Regions from separate parts of the Syntrophothermus lipocalidus DSM 12680 genome, predicted to be linked through region 2. Evidence: predicted binding sites of a transcription regulator. Region 2 holds the regulator's gene; the other holds the start of a gene.
What was found. Region 2 encodes LexA, which represses DNA repair genes until DNA is damaged. Its sites were predicted from a motif close to CNAACANNTGTTNG; they were not measured.

Region 1: SLIP_RS10610 (DNA polymerase Y family protein) is a predicted target of LexA. The motif match lies at 3,553-3,566, and genes of this name have one in related genera.

The regions. Positions count from the first base shown of each region.
Region 1 covers NC_014220.1:2,180,519-2,191,779, forward strand. The annotation lists gene SLIP_RS10600 (DNA polymerase III subunit alpha) at 1-1,537, opposite strand, end outside; gene SLIP_RS10605 (DUF6504 family protein) at 2,099-2,347, opposite strand; gene SLIP_RS10610 (DNA polymerase Y family protein) at 2,344-3,543, opposite strand; gene SLIP_RS10615 (LolA family protein) at 3,933-4,670, shown strand; gene SLIP_RS10620 (DUF3592 domain-containing protein) at 4,713-5,222, shown strand; gene SLIP_RS10625 (hypothetical protein) at 5,242-5,850, shown strand; gene SLIP_RS10630 (CARDB domain-containing protein) at 5,917-9,594, shown strand; gene SLIP_RS10635 (hypothetical protein) at 9,707-10,339, shown strand; gene SLIP_RS10640 (cation transporting ATPase C-terminal domain-containing protein) at 10,514-10,768, shown strand; gene SLIP_RS10645 (RtcB family protein) at 10,765-11,261, opposite strand, start outside.
Region 2 covers NC_014220.1:1,114,955-1,126,215, reverse strand. The annotation lists gene SLIP_RS05390 (hypothetical protein) at 1-414, opposite strand, end outside; gene SLIP_RS05385 (HesA/MoeB/ThiF family protein) at 797-1,534, shown strand; gene murB (UDP-N-acetylmuramate dehydrogenase) at 1,539-2,438, opposite strand; gene larAH6 (nickel-dependent malate racemase, LarAH6 family) at 2,670-3,941, opposite strand; gene SLIP_RS05370 (FAD-binding oxidoreductase) at 4,132-5,535, shown strand; gene SLIP_RS05365 ((Fe-S)-binding protein) at 5,579-6,853, shown strand; gene SLIP_RS05360 (tRNA 2-thiocytidine biosynthesis TtcA family protein) at 6,898-7,620, shown strand; gene lexA (transcriptional repressor LexA) at 7,697-8,326, shown strand; gene glnA (type I glutamate--ammonia ligase) at 8,410-9,744, opposite strand; gene SLIP_RS05345 (DUF456 domain-containing protein) at 9,797-10,276, opposite strand; gene SLIP_RS05340 (methionine gamma-lyase family protein) at 10,299-11,261, opposite strand, start outside.

The DNA.
Region 1 (11,261 bases), 1.1 Mb from region 2:
CCGACTGCTGGAGCGGGGTAATATCGCAGAGGGGCTCCCGGCTCACCACCAGCCCTCCCAGGTGGGTACCCAGAAAACGGGGAAAACCGGCCACTCTTTCACACAGGTCCAGCAGCAGCGCGAATTTGTCCCGATCCAGCCCGCTCTCCCGCAGCTCCGGCAGCAAAGACAGCATATCCCTAATCCGGTCGGCGTAGGCACCGTAAGGGAGCCTCTTGGCCACCCTGTCCAGTTCGGCTTCGGGCAGCCCCAAAGCTTTGCCCAATTCCCGCACCGCGGATCTTGCCCTGTACGTGCTGTAGGTGCAGACCTTCGCCACCTTGTCCTCGCCGTATTTCCGGGTAACGTACTCGGAGATGCGGTCGCGCCAGCGGGCATCGAAATCGATGTCGATATCCGGCTTCTCCGCCCGCTCCAGGCTCATAAACCGCTCAAACAGGAGCCCCCGGGCTAGGGAATCTACCTCGGTTATCCCCAAACAATAGGCTACAAAAGAATCGGCGACCGATCCTCGCCCTGTATGCCGTATCCCCTGCCGGCGGGCGTATTCGACTATATCCCAAACCACTAAGAAATAGTCGGCATAACCCAGGGTATTGATGATGTGGATTTCGTGTTCCAGCCTCTCTTCGACCCTTCGCGTTACCCGGCCGTACTTTTTCCTGGCCCCGCGGTAAGCAAGTTCTCTAAGAAGTGACTCCGCCGTCTGGCCGGGAGGCGGGTTGAACCTAGGGAAAAGAGAGGCGCCCGGTTCCAGAGAAGGCCGGCACCGCTCCGCTATCTCCCACGTATTAGCTACCGCCTGCGGGTACTCCCGAAAAAGCTTCTTCATTTCCCGTTCTGGCTTGAGATGGTTCTCGGCATTGAGCGGGCGTTCCGGGTGTACCTCGTACACCCGGGTCAAGGTTCGGACGCAGGTCAGGATGTCGTGAACCTTAAAGTCCTCCGGACACGCGTAGTGGACGTTGTTGGTGGCCACCACACCCACCCCCAGTTTCTCGGCCAGTTCGGCCAGGTCCCGGTTTAAGGTCCTGGTGCCGGGCAGGTAGGTATCCTGCAGTTCCAGGTAGAAGCCGTCTTTTCCCCATATCTCCAGGTAAGCCAGAGCAGCCCGGTAAGCGGCATCGTACTGGCGGGAAAGAATCCGGGCCGGTATCTCCCCTTTGCGGCAGCCCGACAGGGCGATGATGCCTTCCGCGTGCTCCTTCAGTATATCTAGGCCCGCCTGAGGCTGGCGCCGGGGATTATCCAGATGGGCTTTGGTTAAAATACGGCAGAGATTACGGTAGCCTTCTTCATCCTCGGCTAAAAGGGTAAGGTGGTATCCCCCGGCTACGGTCACCTCCACCCCCTGGATAGGCTTTATTCCCGCTTTTTGGGCTTCTAGCTTGAACTGGACCGCGCCGCACAGGTTGTCGTGATCGGTCAGGGCCAGGGCCGGCATGCCTGATTCAGCCGCCCTGTCTACCAGGCTCTTGATTGAGCTCCCCCCGTCCAGAAATGAAAAACAGCTGTGCACGTGAAGATGCACGAACATCCTACCACCTGCCCCAAGAACGAGCCACAGATGAACTCAGATAAGCACTGATTAACACAGATGTTTATATTTGACGCTGATTAACGCAGATTTTTTAATAATTAATGCATACGACTTAAAATTGCGAGGAATGCGGTTCATTTTCTGGTAGTGATACCGCTTGGTGTATATAAGGGGGGTTGCGTAAATCAGCGTTTAAATCAAAAATAAATCTGTGTTCATCTGCCCGGCACTCAGCTGACTGACATTGTAACATGCCACTGGTTCCCGAAAACCCTAGCCGCTAATCAAAGACTTGAGCTGAGTGCCGGGTCAGTGTCCATCTGTGGTTTACTTCCGGAGCAGACCCCCATGACATCTGGCGGTATCACCACTAGAGAATGGAAACTTCGGATTCTTTAGAAAATCTTCAATTAAGGAAAATCTGTGTTCATCTGCCCGGCACTCAGCTGACTGAAGTCGTAACATGACAGCAAGTCCCGAAAACGCTAGACGTTAACCAAAGACTTGAGCTGAGTGCCGGGTCAGTGTGCATCTGTGGCTAGTTTTCGGACTTATCCGTCAATCGTAGATCTTGTACAGGCTCCAGCCCTGGCCGGCACCATCGGAAAACAACTCTAAAACCATCCCGTTCTCGAGCTCCAGGCGGTAAAAAAGCTTGGGCGGCTCGCTCTCCCACCAGCAGCCGGTATCGTACCACCGGTCTAGGATAACCGCCACTTTCGCCCACCTGCCCTTCCACTTTACTTTCTGGGGCTCCCCCTCTTCGTTTTTCATCACTTCTAAGCCTTGGAAAAGTAGCCGACTCACCTGGTCTCACCCGAAAAACGCCAGGGATCCCAAAAGGATAAAACCTCTTCCCTGCGCCCGATCTTTACTCCCCGCGAAATCATACCGGGATATTTTTCGTTCAAGGCCAAGGCAACAGCTGTCAGGTCATGCCGGGGCCTGGGCTTAAGGTCAAAAAGATCCTGCTCAGCCAGTTCCCAGTCGTAAAGCGATGAAACCTCTACCCTCACCCCAACCACGGGACCGGTAAGAGTCAGTTTGTCTAAAAGCAAAACCAGGACTTCATACAGCTTCCTTTCTTCCCGGTATCCCCACGGTACTAACCGTCCTTCCTCACATGTATCCTCCTCGGATGCCAGCGCCAGCTTGACAAAGCGGCATCCCTTTCTCCTGGAATACAGCAGAGAAGCCAGCACCCGGGCAGATTCCCGCAAAACCCGGGCTATTACTCCCCTGCTTTCAGTTTCCCCTTCCAGGCCGAAAGCCAAAGCCAGCTTGCCCGGAGGGTAAAGGTTGACCAGGGGGGTGTCGTCAAGCCCGCGGCCGTGCCGGTAGACTGTATAACCGTGTTCTCCCAGCATCTCCACCAGTTCGTCCAACCGCAGGTCCTGCAGTTCTCCGTAACTTTTGAAACCTAACCGGCTCAAGGCATCGAGAACCTTCGGAGGCAAAAGCCAATCCATGGTTATGGGAACAGTTTTCATAAAATACTTTTCCTGGCCAGGAGCTGTCTCGAGGCAATAGAAGCCGGAATCACCTATCGAGCCCGCTTGCCAGAAGGCACGGGCCAAAAGCCTGGCCACGAACTTGTTCCTGCCTATTCCTACCAGCACCGGCCCCCAGCTCCTATCCGGTCCCAAACTCGTTTTCAGTTTTGCTATTTCCTTTTCGGTGCTGCTCCCTGTAAGGTCAAAAAAGCATTCCTCATCACTGACCGGCTCGATGATAGGGGAAACCCTGGTCAGAGCCTCTAGATAACGATTACAGGCTCCTTTGTACAGGGGCTCGTCATAAGCCAGAAAAAAAGCATCCGGGCACTTGCCTTTCGCTTCGGCTACGGGTAACCCTTCCAAACCGTACCCTCTCAGCTCGGGCGAAACCCCTGTTACCCGCCCCTCACGGAATATGACCAGGGGCTGCCGGCCAAGCCAGGGATGCTTTCGTCGGGCCCACCCGGCATAAAGATAAGGGAAAAATATGCAGGCCACTCTGCTCATAACATCACCCAAACATATGTTCGTATGAGTATTTTATAACGGTACCCTGAGTGTGTCAACCTGACCTTTTTCATCTTTGATTTCACTTTAAAAACTACTTCCGAAGAGGTGGCGGCTGCCTGTTTGCCTGTATGTAGCGCCGAGGCCAATAATGGCCACAACATATTAGGTTAAGACTATGCGGTTGACTCTTTTCGCGGTGATATCTGATTACGAATTCTGAAAAAGTCTGCGTAAATCAGCGTCTGAATCATATTTAAATTTTCAAATCGAGATCGGATTTGACGTTTTTTTGACGATCTCCCGATATAATTTCGCTGAAGAATTCTGCGGATTTCCTTTCTGTATTCGGGAACCAAGTTCTGTCTTTACGAAAGGGAGGTCGATCTATGTTGAAAAAGATTCGGGTCTACGGCGCAGTGTTGCTCGCGATGATACTGTGTTTTTCTCTGACCGGGTGCGGCCCAGGCGAATCCAAGAATGAGCCGCAGGGACAAAGCAATCAGCCTTCCACCAAGACGCAGGTCAGCGAGCCGGCGAAGGAGGAATCGCTTTCCGATGTCTTGGCCAAAGGGCAAGGGCTGAAAAGCATGTCGTATGAATTCATTCTGACAACCCCCCAGGGGACTCAAACCGGAAAGGTGTGGCTCGACGGGAATCGCCTCAAGACCGATTCCACTATCGAGGGCAAAAGGATAGTTACTTTTTTTGACCGCACTACCAACACCGTCATTACTTACTACCCCGAACAAAACCAAGCCGTCAAATTGTCTGCAGGAACAGATTCGAACGAGGCCCCTTCTCCCACCGACTACACCGGAAACCTCAACCCCAATAAAGTAAAAGTAATCCGAACCGAGATCTACGACGGGGCACGCTGCAAGGTCTTGGAAATGATTGCCCCGAGCAGCCAGGGAGAGAAGGTCCTGCTTTGGGTTCGCGAGGATCTGGGTTTGCCTGTCAGGGTTGAAACTACCGCCGCTTCAGGAGAAAAGACAATAATGGAATACAAAAACATCTACGTGGGTTCCTTGCCGGCCGATACCTTCGAACTCCCTCCCGGCGTCCAAGTTACGGATCTCAACAGCATGATGAACAAGCTCCCGGCCAACCTGCCAAATCGGTAGCACGCCCTGCAGAGGGATGCGGTTAAGGAGGAACCACGTGTCATGGATGAAGACCGCAACCGAACAAAGGAGATCCTCGGCTTCAGCTTTATAATGCTGGCAGGTATCGCGGTCACCATATGGGGGGCCCGCATCGTCTACCAGGCCTTGGCCAGCCTGTCCTGGCCTTCATGTCCGGGGCGGGTTGTGTCTTCTCAGGTAAAAGACATCAGCCACGAGCCACGAGACGGTCCTTCCTACTGGGCGGAGGTAGTCTACCGGTACACGGTTGACGGTAAAGAGTACACCTCGGAAAACGTTTTCTTCGGCCAGTACAGCTCAGGCAGTCCTGGCCCGGCCCGGCGTCTGGTAGACAGGTACCCGGCCGGAAAAGAGGTCACCGTTCACTACGCTCCTGATAACCCGGCCCTAGCTGTTTTGGAAATCGGGTTTTCGTGGGCTGCTTTTGCGGTTCTGCTTATAGGCATCATTTTTACGGCAGTTGGGGCGGCGGGGATCTGGTATACGGTTGCCGCGTCGAAAAAAGGAGAAGATGTGAAAAGTTACAACTGAGAAAGGAGAAGATGAACCAATGCATAGGTATTTTTTGCCGGTCATAATCCTTGTGGTGCTGTCGCTGGCGGCACTCGCGGGCTGTGGATCGCCGAAACAGGCTGTACAGGAAAACGAGACCAAATCGACTTCCCAGCCGCGCGAGACGTCGAACGTCTCCTGGCCTGAATGGTCCGGCCCGCAAAGCCTGGGCCCTGGCGGGACTTTGCCGGAATTATGGCACGTTGATTTCGTCCATTTCCCGAAACCGGGCTCGGCCCACTGTTACAAGATAGGGATCGATTCCGAAGGCAACTGGGGAGATACTTACAACGAAAAGGGGAAACTCACCGACCAGGAACTCGCCGCCGTAAAGTCAGCTTTAGCCAAAGTGAACTGGAACTTGGTCCCCCAATGGTCCACGAAGGACTACGTCGCTTATACCGCGACTCCAAAATCATGGCCGTTTCCGAGCGACGAGAACCCTTATTTTCAGGTAATGATATGGCTGGGGCAAACTTATAACTCGCCTCCTTACGATGGAAGGGCGGTCGTGGCTGATTTGAAAGCTCCTTGCCCGCCAGAAATTAAGGAAATTATAGATATTTTAAAGCCATTGCAAGAGAAATACGAGCCTCAGATACACTAATACACTAAGATTCCCATTGAACCGAGAACCATGTTCGGTGTTACCGAAGCGAAAGGAGGAATGTCTATGATTTTTGTACTGTTGAGAAGACGCAGCCCGGCAATCCTTTTGTCAATTTTTATGCTTGTCTCTTTTTCACTCTTCCCTCCCACCGGGCCAGCCGGCGGCGTTTCGCCGGAGGCGTCGCTGTCCATCACTGCCCCGCGTGACGGGGAGACCCTGCTGGCCGGCCAGTCTTATACCGTTGCCTGGACGTATACAGGTGATGTAGGGCGGTACGCCCGGATTCAGCTTTATAAAGGAGGCCAGTTCAAGACCACCATTTCTTCTTACACGTCGGTCGGCAGCGACGGAGCCGGCACCTACTCTTGGAAGATCTCCTCCACTTTAGCCGAAGGCGATGATTACCAGATAAAGATTACGAGCACCTCTAAAAGCACCGTTTTCGTTATGTCGAGCAGTTTCCGCGTTAGGCAGGCAAGCCAATCGGTGTCTCCCACGGTTTCCGGTCTGCCGGTCGATGTATCGAAAATCTTGCCATTATCGGAGCAAAAACAGAGCAGCTCTCAAGTCTCGGACGAAGACAAACCGTCAACAGCCCCGGCTGCTGCCCAGACCGGACCTGACCTGACCATAACCGAGATCAAGATGCAGCCGGATCCCGCTAATCTAGGGGCTAATGTTACCTTTTCGGTAACGGTCAAAAATGCCGGTAACAGCGCCTGTCCCGCGGGGGGTACGGTCAAGATAACGTCTGCCGGGGTAATTAAAACTAAGACCATGTCTTCGCTTAATTCCCAGGCCAGCTCCACTGTTACCGTAGCAGGGGTCACCTTGCCGCAGGCCAGCAAGGAGGAAATAACCGTTCAGGTAGAACCGCCGGCCGGCACGGCCGATATCAACCCGAGTAACAACAGCCGGCAGTACAGCCCTAATACCCTGGAACCGGACCTCACGGTGACCAAAATCGTAACCGTTCCCTCGGTTGCTGCTCCCGGATCGCTGGTTAAAGTCACGGTCACGGTTAAAAACCTGGGACCCGGGTCCTGCCCGGCGGGAGCTGCGGTGAAATTGACCGGAAGCCCGGGCACTCCGGAGGCCACTCAAACTTCCTCTACCCCAATAGCCAAGAGCTCGGAGCGGCAGTTCACCTTCGAAAGTTTCCCGATGCCGTCGAAGGCCACCGACAAGCTTACGGCTGAGGTTCTCGCCCCGCCTGATGTCAAAGAAGTTTCAGCGAACAACAATACCTTGAGCCTGCAGCCGAGTTTACCGTCGGTCGACCTCACCATAACCGCGGTCAAGATGCAGCCGGATCCGGCCAGCCTGGGGGCTAACGTCATCTTGTCGGTAACCGTCAAGAACGCCGGAAGCACTCCCTGTCCGGCTGGCGGCGTGGTCAAGATTACGGCAGGCGGCACTACCAAAACCAAGAACATGTCTTACCTTGGGGCCCAGGCTAGCTCCACCGTCACCGTGGGCGGGGTTACTTTGCCGACCGCCGGCAGCCCAGTCATGACCATCCAGGTGGAACCGCCTGCCGGTACGGGTGATATCAACCCGGACAACAACAGCCAGCAGTATACCCCGAACATCATCAAACCGGACCTCACCGTGACTGGTATTTCCACTAGTCCCTCCAAGGCCGCTCCCGGAGCGCCGGTCAAAGTGACGGTCACGGTCAAGAACCTGGGACCCGGTACCTGCCCGGCTGGAGCTACGGTGAAGCTGACCGGAAGCCCCGGGGCCCTGTCTTTGCAGACTGTATCTAACACTATAGCCAAGAACTCTCAGAAGCAGGTGATCTTCAACGGTTTCCCCATGCCCTCCAACACCAACGACAAGCTTGTCGCCCAAGTATCGACGCCTTCTGGAGTAGGCGAGGTCTCAACTGCCAACAACACCGCGAGCCTGCAGCCCAGCCTCCTCTTGCCGACCGTCGAGTTCGTTTCCCTCACCTCCAGCGGTTACTGGTCGGCAGGTGGCGGCAAACCGGCTCTGGGAGACCCTATATTCTTTAAGGCCACCTTGAAAAACACCTCTAACTACCAGATAACCAACCTTCCGGTGCAGCTCAGCTATCAGGGACAGGTGATTAAGACCAACTACATCAACATCAATCCTAAAAGCTCGGCCAGCACCGAGTTCGACGTGGTTGTGCACCCGGCGGCCCTGCCTCCTAGCCAGAATACGGTCACCTATACCGTCACCGTCAATCCGCCAGGACCGGGAAGCCTGCTTATCTCTCCGGCGACCCTGAGTAAAACCATCACCCTCGAGATACTCAAAACCGGAACCGTCTATGCGCTGATCCGCCAGCCCGACAACAGCACGTTTGACGAGGGTGGTTTCACCGTTACCTGCAGCGCAGGCTCCTACTACCAGGAAGTAAACACGGGAGAAGCCTCCATGGCTATCTTCCGCGATGTCCCCATCGGGGTTAACCTGCAGGTAAAAGCCAGCAAGACGGGTTATATAGGCTATAACGGGCAGGACATCTTCAGCGGTATGCTGACCTCGAGCAGTATGAATGTCAAGCTCTACCTCACCAACATGGGGAGTGCCGCGGTCGGGGCCAAGAGCCAGGCTACGGGCAATTTCCTTTCCGGAGTGACCGTGGAGGTTGTAGGAACAGGGCAGCAAGACATGACCACCCAGGCTGGACCCGCCAGCTTCAGCCTGCCGGCCGGCACTTATACCTTCCGCCTCTCCAAGCGGGGCTTCGCACCTACTACCGTAACCGGCACCGTACGGGCAGGACAGGTGACCGACGTGACCGGCACCATGAGCTATACCACCATGACCACGGTAAGCGGTAGAGTAGTGGATCAAAACGGAAATCCTCTGACTGGTCAAAAGGTAGACGTGATCAAGTGGATTAATAACAGCGTCGTTGCCTCTACCACCACCGACAACGGCGGCAGTTACACCGTAACCTTCGACAACCACAACGTAGATCCCATGTACCTTAAAGCCGTTAAAGGCAACGCCAGCGGCAGGTCGGAACCGGAGTGCTTCTACCCGGGCTTGAGGTACCGGGTAGACTTGGTCGTGTCACCGCCCCCGCCGCCACCTCCGGCTTCGGGCTGGCATGAAATCAAGAAAAAGGGGTGCGCGCGGGCTATTGCCGCCAGCGTTCCCGACACCTTCTTCACCCAAGGGTGGGATGTCAGCACCACCCTGGGTATCTTCGGCATCCGCTTGAAGTACCGCAACGAGCAGTCGGAGATCGCGGAGGTCAAGGTCGAGTTGGCCAGCGGTCCGGCTGCCATTTACAATGTCAGCACCCAGTACAACCCGGGGACCGTGCTGGGAGAAACGGCTTCAGCGGCAGCCCAGTCTCTGATCCCGACCATGAGCGATACCTCGGCCGATCTCCTGTCGTTCCTGATCGAGGAGAGCGCCCCCGGGATCACCCTTTCCGCCGAAGGTGGGGTGGGCCGGACCATTGTTTGTCTGGACCGGATCGAAATAATCGACCGCGACAGCGGCCAGGTCGTCTGGGCCAGCAACTCCGGTTTCAGCACTCTGGACAGCGGCTACTCCTGGACCAACCGCTCTTACGCCACCGGCGGAGTCGACTGGGCCAAGGCCATCATCCGCGCTTATATCTACCTGGACGGCACGGATATGCTAGGCCCGCAGAATGACAGGTGCAAGATGGTAAGTTGGGACCCAGGCAAGAAAATCGTCAGGTACTTCAACGCACCCCGGAACCACCCGCGATTCAATGTGGGAGACTGACGAACTAGGAACATTTTGCTGAACAGTTTTTTAACGGAGAGGGGTGCCGGTAACGTGCCGCCGGTGCCTCTCCCAGTTATATGCCAAAATCTCAGAAAGGAGAGGGAGATGGATGTACAGATGGTCTTTTCTCGTTCTTCTCTTCATTCTGGTCCTCGTGGCAGTTGCCGGATGCGGCGACAACAAAAGGGCTGACTCTTCCGGCAGCACGCAAAGAGCCAAACAGGCTGAGCAGGGTGCGCCGCAACCTGCAACAACCGGCACCTTAACGGCAAAGGAGGCCTGCTCGCAGCTTGCTGCAAGCGCCCGTCAATGGGCGAGTGACGCCCGCCCTTATAAGTTGGAGGGCAAGGCTGATCAGGACGGGGCAACCATAACGGACGGCAAATGTTCGAACTGGAGGGTATGGTTCTCTTCGCCGTCCAAAAAGGAAATTTGGGTTTTCTCCTTCAGGAACGGGCAACCTTACCGCTACCCGGAGGGCGGTGGAGGAAACCTACCGTATGAGGTTCCCGACTGGAACAACGATTGGCGGATCGACAGCGACAAGGCAGCGCAGGTCGCTGCGGAAGCGGGTATAAAGGAGGTTACGTCGATGAAGATGTACGAAAAGGCATCATTCGTTACAACCCCGCGGGAGGTGCCCCCGTCCTGCAAGGTCTGGTGGGATATCTATGGCCGGGACCAGGCCGGGAACGGCAAGCGCGTATACCTGGACGCCTCGACAGGTGCAGTCCTGGAATAGTTGACATGTCTTGGGAAGGATGGGAAGCGGTTCAGCGCAGTCGACTGACATCCGTAATCTAAATACCGAAAAGGATAAGGCCAGGCAGCGGGGTGGGCCAAGCCCGCTGCCTGTGCCTAGATATGTTCATATGTGTATGTAGTCAAAATCGATCGTCTTGAGGTCAATCGTCGTGTGCAATACGCTTATGCTTATGGTACGATATCGCCCACTCTGGCTGCGATATCAAGGCTGAAAGACAAAATAGTCTGGCATATCGATTTCGGCGTTATTTTCGCCCTAGGCCTTATCGTCTACTGGCCAGCAGCCAACTCAGTGGTAAGAACAACTCCTTTAGATCCGCTTCAGCTCGTTAGTGCTTTAGGGTTGGCGGCTGTCGCAACTCTTTGGTGGGAAATCGTGAAACTGTTCGAAGCAAGAACCGCTTAATCCTTACCTTTTATAACAGCCATCGGCATCATCCGGGCTATCTTGCGGGTTAGACCGATCTCAACCAAGGTATCAACCACTTCTTCAATATCTTTGTAGGCCTGAGGAGCCTCATCCACAACATCTCGAAAATTGCGCGTGTTGTAGAGAATCTCCCCCATACTGGCTTCGAACTCTTCCTTCGTAATACTCCTTTCCGCAGCCGAGCGGGACAGGGTCCTTCCCGCTCCGTGATTCACGGAAAAGAAAGACTCTGCAGCCAGGTCTGTCCCCACTAATACGTACGAAGCAGTGCCCATGCTGCCCGGTACCAATGCAGGGTGCCCGGTCCCGCGATAGACAGGGGGATTAGCCGGGTGTCCGGGAGGCAGGGCTCGGGTCGCCCCTTTGCGGTGCACCAGCAGCCGTCTTCCGCCGTGCTCCTCCCACTTGGCAATGTTGTGAGCCACGTCGTAGACTACCTGCAATCCTATGTCTTCTAACCGCAGTCCCA
Region 2 (11,261 bases):
CAGTATACATATCCAGTCGTACTGGTGGTAATGCTCCACGGCCTGCCTGGTTATCCCGCAGTCCACGTACCCTTCCATGACCTGTCCTTCACCCAGGTAAAGCCCGGCATGAGTAAAATGCCCGTACGCCCCGCCCGGCTTACCCCCCAACAAGATATCTCCCGGCTGAAGCAACGCGAAATCTAGGCTATTTCCAGTTCCCCCAAAATGTCCACTCCCGACCCGTCCTTGGAAGGCACTGCGGACATATGCGGCGGCAACTGTTTCCGGTAGTCTCTTCACGTAACCGGTATTGACCGAAAGTATGGAGCAGATTAGCAAAACCAGGGTCAAGCTCAATACCACAAGGTAGCGCCTGAAAAACCAATCAGCAACCGCCTGATTGAAGCTAGACACCGCCCGCCATCGTTTCACTGCCAGACACCCCGATTCCCCGGTCTGTACTGCCAACATTTTAGCAGATTGGCGGCCAGAAGGAAGTGCCTTTCCACGCGTAGCTTGCTAAATACGACGTTCCAGTCCTGGTCCCTGCCCTATCACAGCCATCTCGTCGGCCATAACAAGAAATATATATTTGACTTATAATATAAGTGTTCATTCCGGCGACACCCGTTAACCCATTTGAGAAGTTCTGTGTGGCTCTGGCGCTACCATGCTTACCAGGTGTGTTATACTATTACTACTAATTACGACAATATAATTCCAAAGCCCTTGCTTCTAGCCGTGTCAGATCCCGTTAGATTCTCGAAAGAAGCGGCTGGACCGGTAAAGCCTGAAGAAAGGTGTCCTGAGTTTTATGGAAGAACAGCTACAAGAACGTTATCTCCGGCAGTTGGTCATGGATGAGGTCGGTAAAGAAGGACAGGTAAAACTGGCGGAAGCCCGGGTACTGGTAGTGGGAGCCGGTGGCTTAGGTTCTCCGGTGTGCCTTTATCTGGCCGCAGCCGGCATCGGGCATTTGGGAATCGTCGACAGTGATACGGTAAGTTTGACTAATCTTAACCGCCAGATACTCTATACTACTCCGGATCTGGGAAGACCCAAAGTACAAGTTGCTAAAGAGAAAATAAACATGTTGAATCCCTCGATTGAAATCACTGTCTATCAGGTTCCGTTTTCCGGTGAAACCGCCATGAGGATGGCTCGATCATATGACGCCATGGTGGACGCTACCGACAACTTTAAGACCCGCGAGTTCATAAACAGGGTAGCTTTGCAAACGGGCAAGCCGTTTTTTCACGGAGCGGTCAGCCACTTTTACGGTCAGGTAATGACGGTTATTCCTGGGGCCGGCCCATGCTGGCGTTGTTTTATGGGAGACATTGCGCCCGAATCCGAACCCAAAGGAGTACCCGTCCTGGGCCCAGTGGCGGGAGTCGTGGGTTCCTTGCAAGCTCTCCAGGTCCTCAAATACTTCCTGGGGGCAGGTGACCAGCTCGTGGGTAAAGTGCTCATGTTCGACGGGTTACAGATGACGCTTGAAGCCTTAACCGTAGCCAGAGATTCGAATTGCCCCGCTTGCCAAGGTTACTAGTTTTTTAGGCTTCTCCCACTATCCGGATCTCCGGTTCCAGGTTTAGACCCGTACTTTCCCTCACCCTCGCCTGCACCAGTTCGATCAAAGCCAACACATCTTCAGCGGTAGCGCCTCCGGTGTTGATTATGAAACCGGCGTGTTTGGTGGAGATCTCAGCGCCCCCGATGTGGTAGCCTTTCAATCCTAGTTCTTCGATAAGAGGACCAACAAAGTAGCCCTCAGGGCGCCTAAAGACACTTCCAGCACTGGGAAATTCCAATGGTTGTTTTTGCCGCCTGCGCTCGGCAAATTCGTTCATCTTGGCTGTTATCTCCCGGGTATCGCCGGGTTTCAACAACATACGAGCAGCCAGAATCACGTAACCGTTACGCTGAAAGATACTCTTTCGGTAATCGAAGTCGCACTCACCTGATGTCAAAACGGCAAGGTTGCCTTCGCTGTCTAGGGCCGTTACCTCGTATATGACGTTCTTCATTTCTCCATCATATGCCCCGGCGTTCATATAGACGGCCCCTCCCACCGACCCCGGTATGCCCTCCGCAAACTCGAGCCCGCTGAGCCCCTTCTCAGCCGCCAGTTGCGATACGTGTGAGAGCAGCACCCCAGCCTCGGCATAGATGCTCTGTCCTTCCACTGCCAGGCCAGAAAGACGCTCTGCCAGCTTGATAACAACCCCCCTGATCCCTTTATCGCGAACCAGGATGTTAGTCCCGCTACCAATGACCAAGAATGGCACGTCACGATTCCGACACCACGATATAACCTGATTAACCTGCTCAACACTGGATGGAAAGACCATACAGTCTGCCGGGCCCCCAATCCGGAAACTGGTATGGTTCTTCATCGGCTCATCCCACCGAACGTAGGCTTCGGGAATCACTTGCTTGATATCCTCATACATAAATCAATACATCCTCCTGAAACGGCCTCGCACTAGAAATAAACAACGGGCTGAAATTTGTACATTATACGCAGCCCCAAATTTGCACAGACCCTCACGAAACCTTTGGGTGTCAGCACCACAGACAAGCAAAAATGAAATCCCTTTGGGGCTTTCCTGGTTTATTGCACATATCAGTGCCCATCTCTGGGCATCTATGACCGACTGGCTGAACATCACTAGAGTTCAGGCTTAGGCCTGTTCTCTTCTTTTGATCTTTATGCCCAAATTGGCAGCTTCTGGTATTATGATGGTCTTAAAGTCGCCTCGGTGTCCATCAATCGCTAAATGCCAGGCTTCCTCCAGACTGCCAGCAGGAATAAGAAAAGCTTTTTCTGCTTTCCAAGCTGGCATCCGGCTCACCAATATAACCCGCATCCGTTCCAAGAGCCGGCAGATCGCGAAAGCCTTGTGTCCCCCTAACTCGAACTCCCGACTAAACCGTTCCATAACATCTGCGGGTGAAGACGCTTCATCTAACCAGCCTTCAAAAACCGCTTCCCCCAGACCTTCCGTGCATTCGGCAACCAAGATAACCGTGCCCCCGTCCTTAACTGCTGGTGCCGCCGCGTCCAGTGCTTTTTGGGCCTGATAAAGGTTTATGTCCTTAGGATACCCTCCGCAGCCGGCGATGACGATTTCGGCTGGCTCATCGAGCTCTACCATACGCGCGGCTTCACAGAACCTAACCGCCTCTAACCAGGCCTTTTCCATATCACCCGCTACTGCCAACTCGATGCGTTTGTCGGGAGTTGCTACTACGTTCAAGATAAAGTCCACGCCGACCCGATCTGCAGCTTCCGTCATAACCAGATGCACCGGATTGTCCTCATAGTTACCCAAACAAGCCCTGGGATCGGTCATCATGGCATGACTGCGGCTTATCAGGCTACGGCTTGCTACACCGGGCAGAACAGACTTTCTTCCCCCCGAATACCCGGCGAAATAATGCAGGCCAACCAGCCCGGTAGCAATCAAGAGGTCGGCTTCGGCTACTTCCCGGTTTACCTCAAGCTCCCACCCGTTCGCAAGGTACCCTAGGCTGACCAGATGCTTGTCACAATCGTGGTTTACTATACGGTAACTATCACAAATCTCCCTTCCGAAGACGTAAAGGTTATCCTCATGGGTATGACCCCTGTGAATCCCCGTGGCCACGACTAGAGTTATGGCCCCACGGTCTGCTCCACCTTCTTCTATTTCTTCCAGCAGAGGTGGTAACATCTCCCGGTAAGGAGTAGGTCGGGTAATGTCGTTTACTATAACGACTACACTACGGGGACGGCGTTTTCGCACCATATCTCTCAATCTCTCCGACCCGATTGGCTTCTTCAGGCAGCTCCTCACCATTTCCAGGCCGTCTACCGCCGGTTCGGGGTCCTGCCCGCGCAGAATCGCTTTTACCCGGTCATCGGGAATTTCCACTTCTTGATGCGTTTTCCCATAAGCCAGTCTTACTAACATACCACCAATCCCCTCCAATACACACGCCGTGGCAACTATACCTAATTATATAACAGGCGGTTTGGGCCTCACAAAGGTTAATTTCCAACCTCGTTTGCGCTGTTTGTGCTATAATATCGTAGTCAAGACCTATACGCTCCTTTCCGAACAAACGAACGAGGTCAGCAAATTGGGTAAAGGAGATGAACCGATGGACAAACGCGTCCTCAAGCAGGAAATGTTAAAGATTCTCCAGCCTGAGCAAGTATTGGCAGACGACCTGGATCTGATGTACTACTCGTATGACAGCTCTTTCCTTACCAAACTAGAAAGGGTGTACCCGGATATCGTGGTACTGCCTCGCGCCACCGAACAGGTGCAGAGAATCGTCCGCTTTGCTTATGAAAACAACATACCGGTGACACCTAGAGGCGCAGGCACAGGAGAAACCGGCGGCGCGGTAGCGTTTAACGGTGGTATAGTCATTGATCTTTCCACCTGGGACGAGATTGTAGAGGTTGACGTTTCCAACATGCAGGTGGTCGTGCGGCCCGGGGTCATACATGCGGACCTGAATAACCACCTGGCTAAGTTTAACCTGTTCTTCCCGCCCGACCCTGGCAGCAGCCTGATGTGCACCATCGGCGGAATGGTAGCCAACAACGCCAGTGGCCTGCGTGCCGTTAAATACGGGTGTACCGAACAGTACGTACTCGGTCTAGAAGTAGTGTTGCCGAACGGTGAAGTGATAACGACAGGCGGCATCAGATCCAAAGCTATAAAAAACGTGTCCGGACTGAACCTAACCAAACTCATGGTCGGGTCGGAAGGCGTTCTGGGTATTATTACCAAGATTCGCCTTCGTTGCTGGCCCAAGCCCAAGGCCCGTGGCATCGCTATGGCCGTTTTCTCCAAGCTCGACGATGCCCCGGCTACGGTCTTGGAAGTCTATCAGGCTGGCATACTGCCTTCAGGTATTGAAATACTTGATAAGTCAGCGATAAAAGCTGTAAACCAGTTTAAACCCGAGATCGGTTTACCTGAGGATGCAGAAGCCATACTTTTGTTCGAAGTTGATGGGAATGCGCCCAGCGTTGAATGGGAAGGGACCAACATAGTAGAAATCGCCAAAAGGCGCGCTACCAAAGTGGAATGGGCTACCGATCCCCAGCGAATGGCCAGCCTGTGGGAAGGTCGAAGTGTAACGGCGACCGCGGCGGCCAGGGTTCGTCCTGATGGCAGCCGGGTCTTTGCGGGCGAAGATATAAGCGTGCCGCTGTCGAGAGTAGCAGAAGCTCTGCGTGCCATTCGTTCACTCGGCGAAAAATACGGGATACCGGTAGTCAACTACGGTCACATCGGAGACGGTAACGTCCACACCGCACCGGTAATCGACCCGGAAAACCCGGCCGAAGCGGAAAAGGCCAATCAATTGGTTCACGAGATACACCTTTTGGCCATTGAGCTAGAAGGCTCCACTACCGGGGAACACGGGGTGGGAGCGGTACGCAGACAGTATGCTGAGTTGGAACACGGGGAAGCTCTGAAGGTCATGCGCCTCATTAAGAACGCCGTGGACCCGAAAGGCATAATGAACCCAGGCAAGCTTATCTGAGATTATTTAGCCGTTTATATAACCGAGGGCAGGAGGAGTTACAGTGAAATTTAAGGAGCTACCTCCAGTAAAAGAACAAATAAGAAAATGTGTACGTTGCGGCAGGTGCAGGACGGTGTGCCCTGTCTTCGCCGAAGTCAAAAACGAGACCGTGGCTCCTAGAGGTCATGTTTTTATGGTACAGATGTTGAGAGACGGGGTAGTCAAACCGGATTCAAAAGTCTATGAACACCTCAGTAAATGTTTGTTATGCGAAACCTGTTCAACTTTTTGTCCATCTGGCATAGACATACACGAACTCAATGCCGCTGCCAGGTCATTCATCACCGAAAACCAAAGCAATCCCGGTAAAAGACTTGTGTTTGACACGCTGTGGACCAGCCCAAAGCTTCTTCGGGCCTCCACGGCTTTTATGTGGAGTGCAAACGTCACTGGTCTGATGAAGCTGGCCCGAGCCTTGCACCTAACCAAGGTTCTACCCGGCGATCTTCCGAAAGCCGAACAGATACTGGACCGGGTCCCTTTCCGCTCGGCCCGCGACCAGCTGCACGAGACCATACCGGCTCAAGGGAAGAAGAAGCTGAGAGTAGCCTACTTTCTGGGCTGTGCTACCAATCTTTTGCATCCGGAGGTGGCCTTGGCTACGGTAAAAGTCCTCACCCAAAGTGGTTGTGAGGTAGTCATCCCCAGGGACCTCAAATGCTGCGGTCTTCCCCACATAGCCAACGGGAAACTCGGTACTGCCCGTTCCTTGCTTCTTCACAACTTTGAACTCTTGAGCAGAGCTAAAGTCGATTATATAGTCACTGACTGTGCTTCCTGCTCTTCGGCTTTATCCGACAAGAACGTAAGGTTTGTGCTGGGGCAGGAAGAAATCGATGCGAACCTGGCCTTGACTGCGGGTAAGGTAGTAGACCTCACCGCTTTTCTGGTTAACGTTCTCGATATCGGACCCGGCAACCTAGTCAAGCGATCTGAGCACCGTCTCACCTATCATGATCCCTGCCATCTGGCCAAAGCTCAGAATATCAGGAAAGAACCAAGGGAATTACTAAGGCTAGTTCCAGGGGTAGAACTGGTAGAAATGGCTGAACCCGACAGGTGTTGCGGCGGGTCGGGCACTTTTGCTTTGACCCACTACGACATGTCCATGAAGATACTAGATAAGAAAATGTCCGCTATCAGAAACACCGGCTGCGACACAGTAGCCACTTGCTGCCCGAGTTGCTCCATGCAGCTCGCTTACGGGTTCAGGCGAAGCCGGGTTAATGGCAAAGTCGTACATCCGGTCGAGCTCCTGGCCCAGGCTCTGCCTTAAAAGCCAGCGCCTTTCAGCGTGGGTTTTGGGGAATCCGGTGGGAGTTGAACTGGCTATCTATGGCACGTCTAGAAAGAGAATTATTCCACAAGGTTAAACGTGCGAATTTAAAGTATCAGATGATTGGTAACGGAGACCGCGTAGCCCTGGGTTTATCTGGAGGCAAAGACAGTCTCGCGCTCCTCCATGCCCTGATACAACTCCGGCGTTACACTCCCCTTCAATTTGACATCATTGCCATCACCGTTGACCTGGGGTTTGGTTCGGACCACAGTGGGCTGGAACAACACTGCCGTGAACTAAATGTACCTTTAATCGTGGAACCGACTAACATAGGCAGAATAGTGTTTGAAGAACGTAAAGAAAATAGCCCCTGTTCCCTGTGTTCAAACCTTCGCAAGGGCGCGCTGCACCGCGTAGCCTTGGCCGAAAACTGTAACAAGGTTGCCTTAGCCCACCATTTGGACGATGCTGTAGTAACCTTCTTTATGTCTATGGCTTATGAAGGACAGGCCCGCTGTTTCAAACCCTCGAGTTTCTTGGATCGCACCGGTCTTACCCTGGTTCGTCCCCTGGTTTATGTACCAGAAAACCTGATAATCAGGCTTTGTAAAAAACTTAACCTGCCGGTTGAGTCCAATCCCTGCCCTGCCGCTGGCCAAACTAAACGAGCTCTCATACAGAAATGGCTAGCGGTGTTAGACAATCATCACCCTCAGGCCAAGCTTCACTTCTTGACAGCCATAGAAAAACTCTACTGGCAATGAGCATCACACGGACGAACACTTGTTTCTGCTGGTAGCCTGTGGTATAATTTTGAAAACTGGGCAAGGGGGTATACCCATGGACAGAACCGACGTTACGACCGATCTCAACGAACGGGAGCAAACGATACTCAGTTTTATAAAAGAAGAAGTACGCCGCAAAGGCTACCCTCCCTCGGTACGAGAGATTGGCAAGGCAGTAGGATTGAAGTCCAGCTCTACGGTCCACGCCTATCTCTGCCAATTGGAGGAAAAAGGCTATTTAAGGAAAGACCCAGCAAAACCACGAGCTATCGAGGTACTTGACTCGGGCTCTGCCCTCTCTGACCCGCAGATAGTGGAAGTGCCGATAGTAGGTAAGGTTGCTGCCGGTACGCCCATTCTGGCTGCCCAAAATCTGGACGGATCTCTGCCCTTGCCCTTAGATCTTCTTGGATCGGGGGAGCATTTTCTTCTCACAGTTCAAGGCGACAGTATGGTAGAAGCTGGGATTCTGGAAGGGGATATTTTGATTGTGAAGTCCCAACCCCGGGCAGAAAACGGGGAAATCGTCGTGGCTATGATTGAGGATGAAGCAACGGTCAAACGTTTTTTCAAACGAGACGGGTACATCGAGTTACGCCCCGAGAACAGCCACATGCAACCTATTATCGTAACTGGTCAAGTCGAAGTCATAGGAAAAGTCATTGGCCTAATCAGGAAATTCTAACCCAAATTGACGAAAATTAGGGACGGTTCTCATTTTGCGCAAATCACGCAAATTGGGGCCCGTCCCTAATTTGACTGAAGGGATTAGAACTTTGCAAGATACTCCTCTATCTCCCATTCGTGCACGCGACCCCGGTAATCTTCCCATTCCACACGCTTCGCGTACATGAACCGGCTGAAGATGTGAGGCCCCAGAGCATCCTGGATTACCTCGTCGTTGCTCAGTTCTATTAAGGCTTCTCTCAAAGTACCCGGCAAGCTTTCAATTCCTGCTTTTTCCCGAGCCTCCAGGTCCATTTCGTAGATATTCTGGTTCACCGTTTCCGGTGGGTCCATCCGTTTTTCGATCCCATCCAACCCGGCCCGAAGAATAACAGCCAAAGCCAAGTAAGGATTACAGGAAGGATCCGGGTTACGTAGTTCCATCCTGGTCCCTATTCCCCGGCGAGCCGGGATCCTGACCAGCGGGCTCCGGTTGCGGTAGGACCAGGCGATATAAACCGGCGCCTCGTACCCAGGTACCAAGCGCTTGTATGAGTTGACCGTAGGGTTCGTTATGGCAGTCAAAGCCTTAGCGTGGTGGAGAATGCCCGCTATAAAATGAAGAGCGGTTTGGCTCAACTGGTCCGGGGTATTCGGATTATAAAACGCGTTTTGTCCCTCTTTGAAAAGCGAAATGTGTAGGTGCATTCCTGAACCGGCAATACCGTATATCGGTTTAGGCATAAAGGTCGCATGCAACCCGTGTTTCTGGGCTATTATTCTCACTACCGAACGGAACGTTACAATTTTATCCGCAGTATTTAAAGCTTCGTCATACTTGAAATCTATTTCGTGCTGGCCAGGGGCAACCTCGTGATGAGAGGCTTCAACTTCGAATCCCATTTTCTGCAAAGTCAGCACCATCTCGCGGCGGGCATTCTCCCCCAGGTCTACAGGTGCCAGGTCAAAATATCCGGCCCGGTCATGCGTCTTCAAGGTAGGCTTTCCTTCCTCGTCTTTTAGAAACAAAAAGAACTCCGCTTCTGGACCGACATTCATAGAAAAACCGTGCTCCGCAGCTCTGTTTAAAGCGCGCTTGAGTGCGTACCGGGGGCAGCCAACAAACGGGGTATTGTCTGGGTTGTAAACATCGCATATAAGACGCCCGATTGACATCTCCTCCCCTAAAGTCCAAGGGAATATCATAAACGTATTGGGATCAGGCTTGAGATACATATCCGATTCCTCAATCCGGGCAAAGCCTTCGATAGATGACCCGTCGAACATCAGTTCTCCGTCCAAAGCTTTTCCCAACTGCTCCCGGGTTATGGAAACGTTCTTAGGAACGCCCATTATGTCGGTAAACTGCAGGCGGATAAACCCAACGTTATTCTCTTCAGCCAGTCGTATCACATCATCTTTTGTCACTAATCTCACCTTCCAGCATAATTTACTAAGATAGACTAACACAGATACGATGTATACTCAATTAAAAAACGACAATAAGAAACCATATTATCATCACTAACCCTATCACTACCTTGGCTGCTACCCCGGTGAAGATACCGACAACAGTACCTACGCCTACCCGCCAGGCCTTGTTGACATCCCGCAATTTCACATATTCCCCGACGAAGGCTCCAATCCACGGCCCTAAGACTAATCCTACCGGTCCGCCCAACACCAGCCCTAATATCCCGCCAACAAAAGCACCCCAGATACCGGCCGGGCTCGATCCAAAAAACTTGGCTCCCAGCAATCCTGCAAGATAATCGACCAGAATACTGAGAACAGTCAGCCCCGCCATTATCGCCAAGAATTTTGGCGTAACCACCTTAAAGCCCTCGTACCACCCGTAACCGGCAATGGCGAGAAATACGACCGGTATTCCCGGCAAAACCGGCAAGAACGTGCCTGCCAACCCGATTAACATAAGCAGAATAGCGATTATCAATACCACTACATTCACTGATACAACCACCTTTCACATCTCACATAACAGACATAATACGCAAAAGAGCATACCGCACGTGCTGGTAGGTCAGACCCCCTTGCAAATAAGCTACGAAAGGAGACCGGCGTGGGCCATCGCATGATAGCTCTATAGACGAACCCTGTACAAACGTCCCGGCTGCCATTACAATCTCGTCTTCATATGCCGGCATAACACTGTACTCCAGCCTTACATCGCTGTCCACCGGGGAACTAGCCTGCACAGCCTGGCAGAACGCCCTGACCTTTTCAGGTGAATCCAGCTTAATGGCCTGGACAATGTCGCCCCGAGGCTCGTCCCAACGGGGCGAAACCTCGTATCCAAGTGCCTCCATTATGTACGCCGCTAAAACCGCCCCTTTTAAGGCTTCACCCACCACGTGCGGGGCTATAAACAAACCTTGATAAACCAGACGCTTGTCCCACATGCTGGGGCCCACTTCCTTTCCTAACCCTGGAGCCGTAAGCTGCGCTGCCACCTGCTCTATCAACTCTTCTCTCCCTACTACGTATCCTCCGCCAGGAGCCAACCCTCCTCCCGGGTTTTTTATGAGGGACCCGACAGTGAGATCCGCTCCAACGTGCGACGGTTCCAAGGGGTCGGTAAACTCACCGTAACAGTTGTCCACCAGACACACGGCATGAGGGGCAACGTCTTTCACCGCTCGAACCGTCCGCCGGATGTCCTCGGTGCTCAGGGCCGGGCGCCAGCTGTAACCACGGGACCGTTGAATAAGTACCACCCTGGTCTTAGAGGTCAACGCCTTGCCCAGCGCCTCTACATCAATCTTTCCTTCAGGGGTAAGAGCAACTTCACGATAGTTTATACCTCTTTCGACGAGGCTGAAACGAGTCTGCCCTTTCGCCCCGATAACTCTAACCAGGGTATCGTATGGCCTGCCACAAGCCGAAACCAATTCGTCCCCCGGCCTAAGAAGAGCAAAGAGACACAGGGATAAGGC